4 regions of the Gottfriedia sp. S16(2024) genome follow, and region 3 is predicted to be linked to each of the others. Evidence: riboswitches for the same ligand, from Rfam matches in the RefSeq annotation. Region 3 holds a riboswitch; each other region holds the start of a gene.

Region 1 (3,179 bases), 1.2 Mb from region 3:
ACATGTACAATTGAACGCCTTGTTACGCTTCAAGAGGATGTTGAAAAAGTATTGGCAGGACAAAAAACTGCTACTCGCCGAAACGGAAGATATGCAGATGTTGGGGAAGTGATGACCCTTCAAAATAATCAGTATGTTGTTGAAAAAGTTTATTCTCAAGCCCTTGGTGAATTGACAGATGAGGATGCTAAGCAAGAAGGCTATGCGACAGTAGAAGAGTATAAACAATCGATCCTTTCAATCCACCCTGGGATGCCTTGGTTGCCAAAAATGAGGGTATGGGTTCATGAGTTCCGTCTCATCCAAGAATAATTTTAATGCTGTATAGATTTCTTCTTTATATACATATTGCTAGTGTAATCCTATCGATTGGCCCTTTTTTTGTTTTGATTCCGATACTCAAAAAGCTGCATACCTCAAAGTCTGCGATACAACAGATTTATTTGGATGTATTCCGGTTTGCTGTCAGATTGGCAAAGCATGCTGGGCATGTATTGGTTGGATCAGGGGTTTTGTTGGTACTAGTGGGTCATTGGTCGTGGAAGACATCTTGGATTGTGATGACGATTCTTCTTTTGGTGAGTTCATTATTTTTCCTAGCTAGAGCCTTTTCACCGACCATTCGGAAATTCAGTGAACCAACCCATGACCAGAGAATGCTAATTCAGAAGCTTCGTCGATCAATCTGGATTTACATCGTTCTTTTGATGGTTATGCTATGGTTTATGGTAGTAAAGCCTGCATTATGGTAGGAATGATTCAAAAAAGCAGACAGGTTCTCTTATCAAAGAAGACTTGTCTGTTTTTTTGCCTTCTTTTAAATGAAATACTAATAAAAACTCAAAAAAATAAGTATATAGACCTATTTCAAACGGAATATGAAATAGTTTTTTGATTTGAATATAAAGGACCTAAGACCTGATTCAAACAATACTCGTAAAAAAAATGCTATTTTCAAACACAATTTTTTCTAAAAAATTTAAAAATAATTCTTGACGTATTATAAAAAGAGAGATAACATGAACTCAATAATTTAAAAACTTAATAAATTCTATTACTTATCCAGAGAGGTGGAGGGACTGGCCCTACGATACCTCGGCAACGGGTTTGTTGTTTCGAAACAAATACCGTGCTAATTCCTGCAAATCGTTTAAGCGATTTGAAAGATAAGAAGTAAAGTGGCTTATATATTATAACCCCTCTTCTTATCTGTCTTATTGGATAAGAAGGGGGGTTTTTTGATGAGTTGCCATAGGAGAAAAAGGAGAAAATATAATTATAAAACCTAGTTTTCAAATGTGTTTACTTAGTTATAATGTTTGGAATAACTTGCATTGGAGGAAGAAATTTGATTGAGATTAAAAATGTCTCCAAGGTTTATCCTGGAAGGCCACCAATTAAAGCTTTAAATAATATTAATATGAAAATTGAGAAAGGTGAGATCTATGGAATCATTGGCTTTTCCGGAGCGGGAAAAAGTACATTGATTCGTTGTTTAAATAGACTTGAAGAGCCAACAGAAGGATCAGTTCTGATAGATGGATTGAACTTAATGACATTAAATGATGAAGAGTTACGTAAAACACGTAGAAAAATTGGTGTCGTATTCCAACACTTCAATCTACTTTCAGCCAAAACGGTATTTGATAATATCGCAATGCCGCTATACCTTGAAGGAAAGAAGAAACGGGATGTTCAGGAAAAGGTAATGGAATTAATTGAATTTGTTGGACTGACAGGGAAGCAAGATGTATTTCCGGGGCACTTATCGGGGGGACAAAAGCAAAGAGTTGGAATTGCAAGGGCACTTGTAACAGACCCAGATCTGTTGCTATGTGATGAAGCTACATCTGCATTAGACCCTGAAACAACAAAGAATGTATTAGAGCTTTTAAGGAAGGTAAATAAATCCTATAATCTTACAATTTTTCTTATTACCCATGAAATGAGTGTAATTCGTGATTTATGTGATAAAGTGGCCGTCATTGATGATGGTGAAATTGTCGAGGAAGGTAATGTTTACGACGTTTTTACGAATCCACAAAAAAGTATTACAAAGAATTTTGTTAACACTGTATTACAAAATGAGGTGCCGTCTAAGTTATCGAAAACATTATCAAAAGGGAAATATTATCAATTAGTCTTCCTAGGTGATAAGGCTGCCAATCCATTATTATCAGAGGTTCTTAAAAAATTCGATATTCATTTAAACATTCTTTATGGATCGATTACAGAGCTACAAGAAAGACCTTATGGGAATTTGCTTGTGGCACTAGAAGGAACAAAAGAGGAAAGCGCAAAAGCTATTAAATTTATTTCGGAAAAGGGGATAGATGTAAGGGAGGTTGAGTTAAATGGAGCTTAATTGGGAATTCTTTTGGCCACAGTTTTTACAGGCAACTCAAGATACATTTCTAACTGTACTAGGGTCATTTATTTTTGGCACAATCATAGGATTGCCTTTAGGTATTATCCTAGTTGTAACAAGGCCAGGTCATATAATGGAAAACAAACCTTTATTTACGTTGTTAAATACCATTATAAATATTGTTCGATCTGTACCATTTATTATTTTACTAGTTGCCATTATACCGTTTACTAGATTATTGACGGGAACGTCCATTGGCGTAGTTGCAGCAATTGTTCCGCTTTCAATCTTTGTAGGGCCATATTTGGCAAGATTGATTGAGAATTCCATGCTAGAAGTGGATAAGGGAGTGCTGGAAACTGCCTATTCAATGGGAGCAACAAAGTTTCAAATCATCGTGAAGTTTATTTTGCCTGAAGCAATTCCATCGTTGATTCTATCATTTACAACAGCAACGATTGGATTGATTGGATCGACTGCGGCAGCTGGTGCTGTTGGTGCTGGGGGATTAGGTGACTTAGCTATTACATATGGTTATCAGCGTTTTGAAACATTGGTTATTGTCATTACAGTTGTTTTACTAGTACTTATTGTTCAACTCATACAAAGTTTAGGAAATACGTGGTCAAGATACGTAAGGAGGAAAAGAGGATGAAAAAGTTTTTTACTATTTTTGCAGCATTATTATTAACGGTTTCGGTATTATCAGCATGTGGTTCTAATGCATCATCAGGTAATGGAAAAGAGAGAACAGTTAAGATTGGTATTAACGGTGATGATTATGAACTTTGGAATATTGTACAAAAACAAG
Region 2 (3,179 bases), 110 kb from region 3:
CTGTTCCGTAGCGACTTGTCGCAATACTTCCTGCGTTGCAATGAGTTAATACCGCTGCACCGTCATGTAATAATGTTAAAGCGTTTTCACCGATTTCCTTGCAAGTTGCCTCATCTGCTAAATGTAATTTTATCGCTTCTTCCATGATGATTAATTTAGCTTCTGATACAGTAACTGCTTCTTTACTAGAACCAATTAGTTTTTCAACTGCCCATGCTAAATTTACTGCAGTTGGTCTAGCACTAATTAGTTCATCCGCTAATAATCTTGCTTGTTGATGAAATTCTTCAATTTGTTCAGTTTCAATTTCTCGAACACCTAAATAAAGTCCATACGCAGCTGCTAAACCGATCGCTGGTGCTCCTCTTACTTGTAATTTTACGATTGCTTCACGTACATCTAATAATGTTGTTGCATCAAAATAGTATATTTCAGTTGGTAATTTTGTTTGGTCTAAAATTTTTAAGCTTTCACCGTTCCATTGTAATGATTCAGGTATTTGCTGTAATGTAGTCATCGATTATTACTCCAATCCATTAAGTAAATTTCCAATATTTCTAATAGTGAATCTATTTTTTATACAATAAACTCCGAATTTTAAGACTTTTTTCTTTGCTTCAATTTTTTGATTATGTTCCAGTGCATCAATATCTTCAACATGAGCAAGACCGATACTTCTTCGGATTAATTCACATCCAATAACCCCAATTGCATCCACCCAATATCCTTCTAGTTTTTCTTTAATTAAAGCTTTTTGGTTAAACGGTCTAACACTATGCTCTTCCCATAGGCGAATAAATGTTTCATTAAAAACTTTTTCAATGTTTAAAATGTGTTCAATAATTTCGTCCTTTAGTTCAGTACGACTGAAAAGTTGAAAAAGTAAATTTGCCTGAATTTGCCCTAAATCAAATCCGATTGGTCCGACAAATGCAAATTCCGGGTCAATTATTTTTGTTTCTGTTTCAGATACGAAAATGCTTCCCGTATGTAAATCACCATGTAATAAAGCTTCTTTTTTCGATAAGAAATCTAATTTTAGTTTCGCAACCTCAATTTGTAGATCTTCATCATTCCATAGATTTTGAATTTCATCTGTTAATTCTTCTTCAAAACTATTTGTTTCACTGTTAAAAAATGGGTCCGTGTAAACAAGATTTTCTGTTATATCACATAAGTCAGGATTATTAAAAAGATACTCTAACTCTTTTTTCTTAGCCGGTGAAGTTCCAAAGTCTGAAGTGAAGAATAATGATTTAGCTAAAAATTCTCCAATATGTTCAGCTAAAAACGGATAGCTTTTTTTCTCAATGAAACCTTTCCGTAAAATTTGCAAGTGAGATAGATCCTCCATTACAGTTACAGCTTGATCTTCGTCATGTTCTAAAATTTTTGGTGCATGTAATGGGATTAGCTCATTGTATATTTTTGTCGCATTACTCTCGATCGTCGCTCGCTTTAATGTAAGTGGCCAGCTTTCTCCAACGACTTTTGCGTATGGTAGAGCCTGTTTTATAATTAACCCTTTCTCGCTTCCTACGGGATTAACTTTAAACACTAAATTTAGATTCCCATCCCCGATTTCTATACTTTCACATAGTTCATTTTTAAAATAGCCAAGTTTTTGTAAATAAGTAATTGCAGTTGCTTCTGTTAAAGGTCTATATTCTTTTCGTTCAATGACAGTCACTAAATTCATCCCCCTTGAATTTTGCAAAATAAAAAGCCTCTTTTCCGAGACGAAAAGAGGCAATACTAATTGGCTTTCGTCTCTTATCTACCAGAAAATTTCTTTTCTGTTGGAATTAGCACCGTGCCTTACTGAGCATTTAAGCTCAGGCGTATACAATACGCCCCATTTCACAATGGTATTACGGTCGGTTGCTGGGCATCGTCGGGCCAAATCCCTCCGCCTACTCGAAATAAGAGTTCGCATATTTGATTTTATAATCGTATTTTAGTTTATAAATTTTTAATTTGTCAATCACTTTTTTAAATTTTTTTGTAAATTTCTTCTTTTCTGTCTTCAAAAATAGGGATTGTACCGCGTATTTCATCGACTTTTTTCGGATCAATTTCACCGAATACGATTTCTTCATTCGTGCTACCTTTGGAAATTACTTCTCCCCAAGGGTCAATGATCATTGATCCTCCGCCAAATGTATTTGCTAAATCTTTTCCTACTCGATTACAAGCAACAACATAACACTGATTTTCAATTGCTCTTGCTTTTAACAAGATTTCCCAATGATTCATTCTTTGAATTGGCCATTCAGCGACAAAAAATAAAACTTTTGCACCTTTTTGAGAATGAGCTCCAATCCATTCAGGAAAACGCAAATCATAGCAAACAAAACCTGCAGCTGTTAATCCATCGATTTCAAAAAGACCGTCTGTTTCCCCTGATTGAAGATAGTGATGCTCGTTCATTAACTGGAACAAATGAACTTTATCATAAGATTTTACTAATTCACCAGTATTGCTAATAACAATTAACGTATTCGTTACACCATTTTCTCTTGCAATTGGGAACGAACCAGCAATCAATATTACATTATTTGATTTTGCAATCGACTGAAGTTCAGAAATAATCGCTTCTTGTTCACCTGTGTGCAAGCCAATCTCTTCCAAACAATAGCCTGTTGTCCATAACTCTGGTAATACGATAACCTGAACATTTTCTTTAACAGCTTCGTTTATTTGAGTTTTCATTTTCTCTAAATTAGACTTTGATTTACCTAAAATAACGTCAGATTGAATACACGCAATTTTAATCACAATTTATTCACCCTATTCTAAATTTTATAGACATTTTTAAATCGAGCATATATGATGGTGAAAGTTATTGCAACAGTCGTTCATGAAAATCAGTCGATTAAGTAACGATCTATTCAAATTAATTTTATTATATTTTTGGAGTGATTAACTTGAATCATAGTAAACTATTAAACAATTTACCAAAACAATTTTTTGCTTCACTAGTCCAAAAAGTGAATCAGTCAATAGGTAATGGTCATGATGTCATTAATCTTGGTCAAGGAAATCCAGATCAGCCAACACCTGACTATATTATAAAAGCATTACAAAAGTCTGTTGAAAACCCTTTAACTCATCGTTATTCTCCGTTTAGAGGGATGAGATCTTTAAAAAATGCTGTTGTAGAATTTTATAAACGAGAG
Region 3 (3,179 bases):
GATTATTTGCGATGTAAATTATATTTTTGATCCTAGAGTTTCGTTAAAACGATTATTTGATGAACATAAACGAAGTTCGGTTTTATTAATTGATGAAGCTCATAATCTTGTTGATCGTGCAAGAGAAATGTATTCTGCGAGCTTATTCAAATCTAAATTTTTAGAGTTGAAAAATAGATATAAAAATTTAAAAGATGAACTTTATGCCATAATAAATGAAATAAATAAGCGATTTATTGAATTAAGAAAAAAATGGAAGGACGTTGTAACCCCAGTTTCAAAGGAAATAGATGGTGATTTACTAGAACTTCTACATACATTCAATGAAATCGTAGAAATAAAATTACAGGAAATGGAAGAGGACGAAAATAAACAACTTCTACTTGATACATATTTTGAGTCACTCAACTTCGTCAAAATTGCGGAGTTTTTTGATGAAAATTATGTATGCTACTATGAACTATATAAAAGTGAAGTACATTTAAAGTTATTTTGCCTTGATCCTTCTAAAGTAGTGAATGACGTCATAAAAAGATTTCGCTCTACAATTTATTTTTCGGCTACTTTAACGCCAATACAATATTTTCAAGATATGCTTGGTGATCAAAGTCGAGATTATACAATTTCAATCGATTCTCCTTTTCATAGAGAACAACTGGAAGTAACAATTGATCCTCTTTCAACTCGATACCAAGATCGTGAAAGAAATTTAGAAAGATTAATTGATTCTGTCTATAAAGAAATTACGAAAAGAAAAGGTAATTATTTAGTTTTTTATCCGTCATATCAATATTTAATTCAAAGTGTTGATTTATTTAAAGAGAAAAACCCTAACATAAAGACAATCGTTCAAGAAAATGGTATGTCTGAAATTGAACGAGAGGAGTTCCTTTTACAGTTTGATAGTCTAAATGAGGAAACTTTGGTTGGGTTTGCTGTATTAGGTGGAATATTCTCTGAAGGGATCGATTTAAAGGGGGATCGCTTAAACGGTGTCGTAGTAGTTGGTGTAGGATTGCCACAGATTTGTTTAGAAAGAAATATTTTAAAGGAGCATTTTAATTCTGTTGGAAAAAATGGGTATTATTATGCATATGTCTTTCCAGGTATGAATAAAGTAATGCAAGCGGGTGGAAGAGTTATCCGTTCTGAATCAGATGAAGGGACTTTATTACTAATTGATGATCGATATAAGAGTTCACTTTATCAAAGTTTATTACCTGAAGAATGGAAGTAAGAGTTAATTATTAAATAATTCAAAAAAAACGATTGATAATTATCAGAGTTTTTAATATACTAACAATATAATTTAATAATCTTATCAAGAGCGGTGGAGGGACTGGCCCGACGAAACCCGGCAACTCTAGTAAATACTAGAAAGTGCTAAATCCTGCAGGTGAAAAACCTGGAAGATAAGAGCGATATGTTTATTTTACAGACATAACCACTTCTTATTTTTTAGGAAGTGGTTTTTTTATTTGACTAAAATGGGGGATTTATAATGACTAACACAAAAGAGGCTTTAAACACGAATAAAAAATCGATTGAAACGGTAGCTGTTCATGGTAGCAAAGGGTATGATCCATTAACTGGTGCAATTAGTTATCCAATTTATCAATCAGCTACATTTAAGCATGCAGGTCTACATCAGTCAACTGGATATGATTATGCAAGATTACAAAATCCAACACGAGAAGAAGTCGAAAATACTGTTGCAAAATTAGAAAGTGCAAATTATGGCGTTGCATTCGCAACAGGAAATGCAGCAGTTACTGCAGTATTAAGCTTATTTAAAAAGGGTGATCACCTAATTGTTTCAGATGATTTATACGGTGGTACATATCGCTTATTCGAAGAAATTTATTCGCCATATGGACTTGAGCATAATTTTGTTGATACGACTGAAATTGAACATATTCTTGATGCACTTAAACCGAACACAAAAGGAATTTTTATTGAGACACCTTCAAATCCAATGATGAAAGTAACTGATTTAAAAAGAGTAGTAGAGATTGCAAAAAAACGAGATATTATTGTAATTGTCGATAATACATTTTTAACTCCTTATTTCTTTAGACCAATTGAATTAGGGGCAGATGTAGTTGTTCATAGTGGAACAAAGTATTTAGGTGGCCATAATGATACACTAGCTGGCTTCGTCGTAACGAATTCAGAATATACAAATGAACGAATTCGCTATTATCAAAAATCAACAGGTGCAACATTAGCTCCATTTGACTCTTGGTTAATCTTAAGAGGAATTAAAACATTGCATTTACGCATGGAATACAGTCAAAAAAATGCGATTGTACTTGCGAAGTTTTTAGAAAATCATCCAAATGTTACTGAAGTATATTATGTAGGATTACCAACGCATAAAGGGTATTCAATTATTAAAGAACAGGCAACTGGATTTGGTGCAATGATTTCATTTAAAGTGAAGGATTTAAGTTTAGTAGAACAGGTTTTAGGAAGCGTAAAAGTCATTACATTCGCAGAAAGTTTAGGTGGAGTCGAATCGTTAATTACGTATCCACATACACAAACTCATTCAGAGATGCCAGAAGAATTTAAAAGAAAGCTTGGTCTAGATGACCATACATTACGTTTATCAGTGGGAATTGAACATATTGATGATTTATTAAATGACTTAGAAAATGCATTGGGGTGATGAGCATGCAATTTGGAACGAAACTAATTCATAACGGAAATGAAATTGATCAGGCAACAGGTGCATTAAGTATACCAATTTATCAGACATCAACGTTTCATCAATTTGATATTGAGAATTTTGGGAAGTACGACTATGCGAGAAGTGGAAATCCAACAAGAGAAGCGTTAGAAAATACAATTGCAAAATTAGAAAATGGTGTACGTGGCTTTGCGTTTTCATCAGGAATGGCCGCAATCTCATCTGTATTATCTTTGTTTTCAGCAGGAGATCATATTGTCATTTGTGAAGATGTTTATGGGGGAACATTTAGAATAGCAACAAAAGTTTTAAATCGTTTCGGAATCGATTTTTCTTTCGTCGACGCATCTAATTTAGAAGAGATTAAAGCCGGAATAAAGCCAAATACAAAAGGACTTTATTTAGAAACACCGTCTAATCCTCTTTTGAAAATTACTGATTTAAGTAGTGCTATTAAAATAGCAAAAGAAAATGACATCCTTGTCAT
Region 4 (3,179 bases), on a different contig from region 3:
GTTGTATCATCATAGTCAGCTAAACGGCTATCAGGTTTAACAACTACATTTTCTAAAACTGTACCAAATTTAATTGCAGAGAAAATTTGTGGCTCTTTTTCAAATGTTAAATTGATACATTTAGCGTAGCAACCGCCTTCAATATTGAATACACCATTATCTGACCAGCCGTGCTCGTCATCACCGATTAGTTTACGGTCTGCATCTGCAGATAATGTAGTTTTACCAGTTCCTGAAAGTCCAAAGAATAATGCTACATCGCCTTCGCTACCAACGTTAGCAGAACAGTGCATTGGTAAAACATTATTTTGTGGTAATAGGAAATTCATGATTGAGAAAATAGATTTTTTCATTTCTCCAGCATATTCCGTACCACCAATTAAGATTATTTTCTTTTCAAATGATACAATAACAAATGCCTCTGAATTTGTTCCATCAACTACAGGGTCTGCTTTAAATGTCGGAGCAGAAACAATTGTAAACTCTGCTTCATGTGTTGTAAGTTCTTGCTCAGTTGGGCGAATAAATAATTGATGAGCAAATAAGTTGTGCCATGCAAATTCGTTAATTACTTGGATAGGTAAACGATACTCAGTATCTGCACCAGCAAATCCTTTAAATAAGAATAATTCGTTACGATCTTTTAAGTAGTTAAGTACTTTGCTATATAATTTTTCGAATACGTCAGCAGAGATTGGTTGATTTACTGAACCCCAATCGATTAAATTTTCAACAGATGCCTCTTGTACAATAAATTTATCTTTAGGTGAACGTCCAGTATATTTGCCTGTTGAAACGCTAACTGCTCCCGTTGACGTTAAAATTCCTTCTTGTCTTGTTAGGACTTTTTCAACTAACTCAGAAACGCTTAGTTGGTTATACATTTGATTACTAGTAAGTAATTCGTTTAATTCAAAGTTTACATCAACTGTCTTCATATACTAATACCATCCTTTAAATATAATTTGTCTGCCATGTAGGTATCTCGATAAATAGTATAACACATTTATTTTAATAGTGTATACTATTAGTTGGCAAAATGTGTTATGAATTTGATTAAAAAATAAATTTGAGCAAAATTTACTTATTAAATGAAGTAAGTTATTTAAATGTAAGTATAATAATTAGTAATTTCCCATTAAATAGAAATGAATGTAGGGATAAAGTTATTGTAGAATTATGTCTAAGTTATGATGAAAATTGTTGACAAGAAAGTGAAATTTTAATATGATACTTTTCATACGGATACTCTCTTATCCCGAGTAGGTGGAGGGATACAGGCCCTACGAAGCCCAGCAACCTCACTTTTAGTGAAAGGTGCTGAACCTGATGCAAGACTATTTTTTATGTCTTGGACGATAAGAGCGAAAGGCAAATACCAAGAACCCTTTCCTCAGGTAATATTTGATAAGAGGAAGGCTTTTTTTTTGCTCAAAACTTAAATACAGTGGCAATTTCGTAATTTACACTGAGTTATCTTTATCTTAAATGGGAAACATAGGAATAGGAACAAACTTTTTATTCTTATGTTGAGAAAAAAGAGATCCGTCAATTCAATTTAGGAGGGGACTCAATGTCACAACGTCGTTTATTTACTTCAGAATCAGTTACAGAAGGACATCCAGATAAAATCTGTGACCAAATCTCAGATTCAATTCTTGATGCAATTTTAGCAAATGATCCGAATGCTCGTGTAGCAGCGGAAACTTCAGTTACAACAGGTTTAGTACTTGTTGCAGGTGAAATTACAACTTCTACTTATGTAGATATCCCAAAAATCGTTCGCGAAACAATCCGTGAAATCGGTTATGACCGTGCAAAATACGGATTTGATGCAGATACATGTGCAGTTTTAACTTCTATTGATGAGCAATCAGCAGATATCGCTTTAGGTGTAGACCAAGCATTAGAAGCTCGTGAAGGTAGCATGACAGATGAAGAAATTGAAGCAATCGGTGCAGGAGACCAAGGTTTAATGTTCGGTTTTGCTGTTAATGAAACACCTGAATTAATGCCACTTCCAATTTCATTATCTCACAAAATTGCACGCCGTTTAACTGAAGTTAGAAAAAATGAAACAGTTTCTTACTTACGTCCAGACGGTAAAACTCAAGTAACAGTTGAGTATGATGAAAACAACAAACCAGTTCGTATTGATGCAATCGTTGTATCAACACAACATGGTCCAGAAGCTACTCAAGCTCAAATTGAAAATGATATTAAAGAACTTGTAATCAAACCAGTTGTACCAGCTGAGTTAATTGATGAAAACACAAAATTCTTTATCAACCCAACAGGTCGTTTCGTAATCGGTGGACCTCAAGGTGATGCAGGTTTAACAGGTCGTAAAATTATTGTTGATACTTACGGTGGATATGCTCGTCACGGTGGTGGCGCATTCTCTGGTAAAGATGCAACTAAAGTTGACCGTTCTGCTGCTTACGCTGCACGTTACGTTGCGAAAAACATCGTAGCTGCTGGCTTAGCTGATAAAGCTGAAGTTCAATTAGCATATGCAATTGGTGTAGCTAAACCAGTTTCAATCGCTATTGATACTTTTGGTACAGGTAAAGTTTCAGAAGAAAAATTAGTTGAAGTAATTCGCAACAACTTCGACCTACGTCCAGCTGGAATTATTAAAATGCTTGACCTACGTCGTCCAATTTACAAACAAACTGCTGCTTATGGTCACTTTGGCCGTACAGATATCGATCTTCCTTGGGAGCGTACTGACAAAGCAGAAGTTTTAAAAACTGAAGCAGGTCTATAATAAAATGATTAAGGCTGAATATGGCATATGCTATATTCAGTCTTTTTTGTTTAATTAGAATTACGAATTACATTACATATAGGTATACTTAAAAATCATTTTTCATAGGTTAAATGACTGAATTAAAGTTTGTAATGGAGGAACCTATGAAAGCGATTATATGTACAAAATATGGTCCACCAGAAGTTCTTCAAATAACAGAAGTTGAAAAACCAAAATTAAAAATGAAGAAGTATTAATTAAAATACATGCATCAACTGTAACAGCAGGTGGTGTAAAACTTCGAAGCTCCGATTTTCCATATATGTACTGGCTGCCTTCCCGCCTAATGTTTGGCCTTACCAAGCCGAAAAATAAAATAACAGGTTGTGAGCTTGCGGGAGAAATAGTAACAGTTGGCAAAAACGTA

What was found. A riboswitch is a leader RNA that binds a small molecule or an ion and turns the genes downstream of it on or off. The one in region 3 is predicted to bind S-adenosylmethionine.
Region 1: linked by a shared signal. The riboswitch ahead of AB1282_RS09600 (methionine ABC transporter ATP-binding protein) and the one ahead of AB1282_RS15055 (trans-sulfuration enzyme family protein) in region 3 are both predicted to bind S-adenosylmethionine.
Region 2: linked by a shared signal. The riboswitch ahead of mtnK (S-methyl-5-thioribose kinase) and the one ahead of AB1282_RS15055 (trans-sulfuration enzyme family protein) in region 3 are both predicted to bind S-adenosylmethionine.
Region 4: linked by a shared signal. The riboswitch ahead of metK (methionine adenosyltransferase) and the one ahead of AB1282_RS15055 (trans-sulfuration enzyme family protein) in region 3 are both predicted to bind S-adenosylmethionine.

The regions. Positions count from the first base shown of each region.
Region 1 covers NZ_JBFLUO010000001.1:2,050,396-2,053,574, forward strand. Annotated here, with positions in the region: gene AB1282_RS09590 (ASCH domain-containing protein) at 1-312, shown strand, start outside; gene AB1282_RS09595 (hypothetical protein) at 318-752, shown strand; SAM riboswitch class I at 1,056-1,173, shown strand; gene AB1282_RS09600 (methionine ABC transporter ATP-binding protein) at 1,349-2,365, shown strand; gene AB1282_RS09605 (methionine ABC transporter permease) at 2,355-3,023, shown strand; gene AB1282_RS09610 (MetQ/NlpA family ABC transporter substrate-binding protein) at 3,020-3,179, shown strand, end outside.
Region 2 covers NZ_JBFLUO010000001.1:3,331,448-3,334,626, reverse strand. Annotated here, with positions in the region: gene mtnA (S-methyl-5-thioribose-1-phosphate isomerase) at 1-517, opposite strand, end outside; gene mtnK (S-methyl-5-thioribose kinase) at 524-1,699, opposite strand; SAM riboswitch class I at 1,771-1,929, opposite strand; gene AB1282_RS15640 (carbon-nitrogen family hydrolase) at 1,993-2,775, opposite strand; gene AB1282_RS15635 (pyridoxal phosphate-dependent aminotransferase) at 2,919-3,179, shown strand, end outside.
Region 3 covers NZ_JBFLUO010000001.1:3,218,643-3,221,821, forward strand. Annotated here, with positions in the region: gene AB1282_RS15050 (ATP-dependent DNA helicase) at 1-1,237, shown strand, start outside; SAM riboswitch class I at 1,316-1,419, shown strand; gene AB1282_RS15055 (trans-sulfuration enzyme family protein) at 1,502-2,671, shown strand; gene AB1282_RS15060 (trans-sulfuration enzyme family protein) at 2,677-3,179, shown strand, end outside.
Region 4 covers NZ_JBFLUO010000002.1:14,242-17,420, forward strand. Annotated here, with positions in the region: gene pckA (phosphoenolpyruvate carboxykinase (ATP)) at 1-938, opposite strand, end outside; SAM riboswitch class I at 1,251-1,365, shown strand; gene metK (methionine adenosyltransferase) at 1,574-2,770, shown strand; partial or broken gene AB1282_RS25635 (NAD(P)-dependent alcohol dehydrogenase) at 2,917-3,179, shown strand, end outside.